DNA from 2 places in the Flintibacter hominis genome. Region 2 is predicted to be linked to the other one. Evidence: riboswitches for the same ligand, from Rfam matches in the RefSeq annotation. Region 2 holds a riboswitch; the other holds the start of a gene.
What was found. A riboswitch is a leader RNA that binds a small molecule or an ion and turns the genes downstream of it on or off. The one in region 2 is predicted to bind cobalamin.
Positions count from the first base shown of each region.

Region 1: another riboswitch for cobalamin. It lies ahead of H8S11_RS07450 (DUF4430 domain-containing protein); the one in region 2 lies ahead of H8S11_RS09825 (S-layer homology domain-containing protein).

Region 1 is NZ_JACOPO010000004.1:88,159-90,550, reverse strand. It holds gene H8S11_RS07465 (Tex family protein) at 1-427, opposite strand, end outside; gene H8S11_RS07460 (winged helix-turn-helix transcriptional regulator) at 467-796, opposite strand; gene H8S11_RS07455 (cupin domain-containing protein) at 941-1,294, shown strand; cobalamin riboswitch at 1,434-1,612, shown strand; gene H8S11_RS07450 (DUF4430 domain-containing protein) at 1,650-2,039, shown strand; gene H8S11_RS07445 (hypothetical protein) at 2,042-2,392, shown strand, end outside.
Region 2 is NZ_JACOPO010000006.1:36,466-38,857, reverse strand. It holds gene H8S11_RS09830 (phospholipase D family protein) at 1-1,020, shown strand, start outside; cobalamin riboswitch at 1,092-1,308, shown strand; gene H8S11_RS09825 (S-layer homology domain-containing protein) at 1,425-2,392, shown strand, end outside.

The DNA.
Region 1 (2,392 bases), on a different contig from region 2:
CTGCTGCCGCCTCCTCCGGTGTCACGGCAGGCCCTTTGCCAAACAGCAGCAGAGCCAGGGGCTCCAGCCCCCGTTCTCTGGCTGCGGTGGCCCGGGTGCGCCGCTTTTGTTTATAGGGACGGTAAAGGTCCTCCACCTCGGCCAGAGTTATCGCCCTATCGACGGCAGCCGCCAGGTCTTCGGTGAGTTTGCCCTGGTTCTCGATAGATGCCTTTACCTCCGACTTTCTGGCTTCCAGATTGCGCAAATACTGGAGCCGGTCCGCTAATTGGCGGAGCAGCTGGTCGTCCATGGAGCCGTGGAGCTCTTTTCGATACCGGGCGATAAAGGGGATGGTGGCTCCCTCGTCGATAAGGTTGACCACATTTTTTATGTGTGCTTCGCTGCGGCCCAGCTCACGGGCTAGGGCCTGAATGATAGCGTCCATAGCATTCTCCTTGGTGAAAAATTTTGGGGTGGCGGGGCGTTACGGCTGGAGCGTCGATTTGTAATAGGTCCCAAAATCGGCCAGGGCGTCGATAATGGGCAGCATCTCTTTTCCCAGCTCGGTTAGGCCATACTCCACCCGCGGGGGCATGGTCTGATAGTCCCGGCGATAGGCGAGGCCGTCATCGATCATCTGGCGCAGGCTGTCCGTCAGCACCTTCTGGGAGATCCCGTCCAGATCCCGCTGCAGCTCGTTGAAGCGCCACGGGCGCGCCTTCAAATTGCGCAGGATCAGCAGCTTCCACTTCCCGCCAATTAAGGATACCGCGGTGGCCACTGGACAGGCCGGAAGTTCCTCCTTCGTTTTCATGGCGATACACCTCCGGGCACAGTATAGCACATCGTTTTTCGCGTGTACAGTTATAAAAAGGTGCGTACTTGTAGCCGAGTATGCGGTGGCTGTACACTAAAGGCACGCAAGGCGACTTGCAAACAAGATTTGGAGGTCAAAACCATGACAAACTACACGAAAATCAACATTGGGACTGAGGACCGCGCCGAACTACATGATAAGCTGGGCCTGACCGGCGCGGAGGTCAGCGTCAACCGGCTCCCCGCTGGGGCGGGGGTGCCCTTTGTACATTCCCACAGGCGAAACGAGGAGATCTACGGTATCCTGGCGGGAGCGGGCAGGGCGATCATCGACGGAGAGAACGTCTCCCTCGCCGCTGGGGACTGGCTGCGGGTCGCCCCGGCTGCCAAGCGACAGTTCTCCGCGGCGGAGGATTCCGGCGTCACCTATGTCTGCATTCAAGTCAAGGAGGGCTCCCTGGGCGGCTTCACCGCGGAGGACGCCGTCGTGCACTGAATCAAAGAAGCGGTCAAGGTGGCACAGGGACTGCCCTGACCGCCCCCCTTGACGGGAAGTGATGCGCCTGTGGGCATCCAGTATGGTGCAACAACTCGGCACGCCACAAGTCCTGCTTTCCTTTTCTAAGACGCTGTGCTATAATATTCCCGCCTCAGGTGCCCGGTTTCCGGGAGAATAGGGAAGAGACGTATGTCCACGGTCACGCCGCTGTGAGAGGGGAGCCTACCCCCGATGTGCCGCCGGCATCTGCCGGGAAGGCGGGGGAGCGGGTGGAGAGCCTTGAGTCAGAAGACCTGCCTGGGAGCTTGCTTGCCCGCGCCGCGAGTGACGGCAAGGGCGGAAGGAAAATATTATGAGAAACAGGAAAACCCTGCTGGCGGCCGCAGCGCTGATGATCGTCGCCGCCCTCATGGCCGGCCTCTGGTACTTCACCAGGCCCCAGACCCAGGTGGGCGACAAGACTGTGGTGGTGGAGGTGGTCCACGGGGACGAGAGCGCTAAGGAGTTTACTTACCACACTGACGCCGAGTATCTGGGTCAGGTGCTGGTCGAGGAAAAGCTTGTGAAGGGCGAGAGCAGCCAGTTCGGCTTATATATTACTACAGTAGACGGGGAGACCGCCCAGGAGAGTGAGAACCAGTGGTGGCGCGTCACCCAGGACGGCGAGATGGTGAACACCGGAGTGGACACCACCCCGGTCCAGGACGGCGACCACTTTGAGCTGACTTTGTCTACCTATTGACCATGGGAGAGAGGAGACCCCTCAACGGGGCGAAAAAAGTGGTGCTCTGTGGACTGATGGCCTCCACGCTGACGGTGTTGAAGATGGTCCTGTCCCCTCTGCCCAACATCGAGCCGGTCTCCCTGCTCATCCTGGTGTACGCTCTTGTTTTTGGAAGGCAAGTCCTCTCGATCATCCTTCCCTTTGTGGTGGTAGAGGGACTGCTGTACGGCTTCAACCCTATGTGGTGGTTAGGCTATCTCTATGTCTGGCCCCTGTGGGGCCTGATCTGTACCAAGCTGCCTCCGGGCCGCCCGCTGTTACTCGCAATGGCAAGCGGCACCTTTGGACTGGCCTTCGGGGCGCTGATGTCG
Region 2 (2,392 bases):
GCGCTGGCCGGCCACAAAAACGTGGAACTGAAAATTTATAATCCGATTGACTTGCTCCAGCCCTGGAAGCTGCAGGCGCGGCTCCACGATAAATATTTGATCGTAGATCGAAAGGTCTACCTTCTGGGCGGCAGAAATACAACGGATCTGTTTTTGGGAGAGCAGCCCTCTGTCAAGCCGAACATCGACCGGGAGCTTCTTGTGATGCGGTCTGGACAGGATCCAGAGGACTCGCTGTATCAGCTGGTGAACTATTTTGAGTCGGTTTGGGCGCTTCCGGACAGCAGACTGTTTCAGGGCCGCCTTGGAGAAGAAGACCGGCAGCGAGAGGAGGAGTCGTTACGCAGCCGGGAGCGGGCTATGAGGGCGGCAGAGCCAGAATTATTTGTCCCCGTGGACTGGAGGGAGCGTACATTTGAAACCGGGCGGATCAGCCTTTTGACAAATCCGATCCAGGCGGAAAATAAGGAGCCCTGGATGTGGTATTCTCTCAACCGGCTGATGTCTCAGGGGAAACAGGTGATCGTTTATACCCCTTATATTATTTGTGGGCGGGAGATGTATCATGATCTGGAGCGGCTGACCTCGGGGGGCACAGAGATTCAGATTATTACAAACGATGTAGCCAGTGGCGCAAATCCCTGGGGATGTACCGACTATCTGAACCAACGGCGGAAAATCTGGGATACGGGCGTACAGGTCTATGAGTATATGGGGGAACATTCCTGCCATACAAAGGCTATGGTAATTGACGATAGACTCAGCGTAGTCGGGTCGTACAATATGGATATGAGAAGCACCTATCAGGATACGGAGCTGATGCTGGTGGTGGATTCTCCCAAATTGAACCGGATGATTCGGGAAGAGGCCGAGCACGATCAGACGTACAGTAAGACAATGGGAGAGGACGGAGAGTATCAGTATGGGGAAAAGTATGTGCCGAAGGAGTTGAGCTTTGGGAAAAAGGCGTTCTATCTGGTCCTGCGGGTACTTACTATCCCGTTGCGGAGATTTTTGTAAAATAATAGTCCGGGCAAAGAGGCAGAACGGAATTCGGATTGACAAGGACGGAACATCATTTTATAATGACAAAAAAAGCATCATGACCTCGTGTCTGCTTTGGGCAGAGGCGGGGATGAGGGAATCCGGTGAGAACCCGGAGCAATACCCGTTGCCGTATGCGGGGGAGGCTGTCGTTCATGGCGTGAGCCGGTCATTGGGAGCGATCCTGAGAAGGCGGAGCGACAGGCGCGGAGCGGTGCTCCACACCCCACAAGCCGGAAGACCTATGGTGTTTATATGACAGGGCATTGGTATGCCCAAATGCACCGCGGGAAAAGTCGGCCGCGGCAGTCCTGTTATGGTCTGCCGCGGCCGTTTTTTATATTATTTGAGTTTTGAATGAGAGAAATGGAGGAGATTTGATGAGGAAAATAAGGACAAGGGCCTTGAGCCTGCTACTCACCCTGGTCATGGCGCTGGGCCTGCTGCCGGGGACGGCGTGGGCGGAGGAGGGCGGTACCACCAGTCTGCCAGAGTTCGAATCGTGGGAGTCAATGGGTACAGATAAAGCGTTCAAAATAAGTTCTGAGGAAAGTCTGAAAGCATTAGCGAATGCGGTGAAAGACGATGATGCAAGTGGCACCTACAATATGTCCGGTATCACATTTTATCTGGCCAATGACATTACATTGAGCAGTGACTGGACTCCGATTGGAAATGTTGCATATCCAAGTGATGGTTTTGCAGGAACTTTTGATGGCAATGGGCACACCATCAGCGGAATGAATATCAATAGCAGTAGTTCTGGCGGTGTCGGTCTGTTTGGGACAATCAACGGTGCAACGATCAAAAATCTGAAGGTTGAAGGAACGGTGTCAGCAACCAAGAGTGGTTATGTTGGCGGCATTGTTGGCAAGACCAGCGGCACTGTCACCATCGAGCGATGCTCCTTTTCTGGCAGCGTCCAGTCTTCCAAGACCGGAGTAAATGCGGGGGCCGGCGGCATCATTGGGCGGGTCAACAGCGGATCTGTGTGCGTCTCAGGCTGTGCCAACACCGCAGACATCAGAGGCGGCGCGGCGGCGGGCATTCTAGGCTATTGCTCCGCCAATGGGACAAGCATTGAAAATTGCTATAGCACCGGCACGATCTCCGGTTCCAACAGGGCCGGGGGTATCGTCGGGCAGGTATATTCAACTACCCCGATTCGCAACTGCTTTACCACATCGGATGCCATCAGCGGCTTCAACGGCGAACTGTTCAACTGCTTTGACAACTCTGATCTTCCAATCGACGCTTCTCTGCTGGGCGATGCCTTCACCACCGATGCAGAGGGTAATGTAATCCTCGCCTGGCAGGCTGGGAATACTCCCAAGCCCCCCGAGCCCAG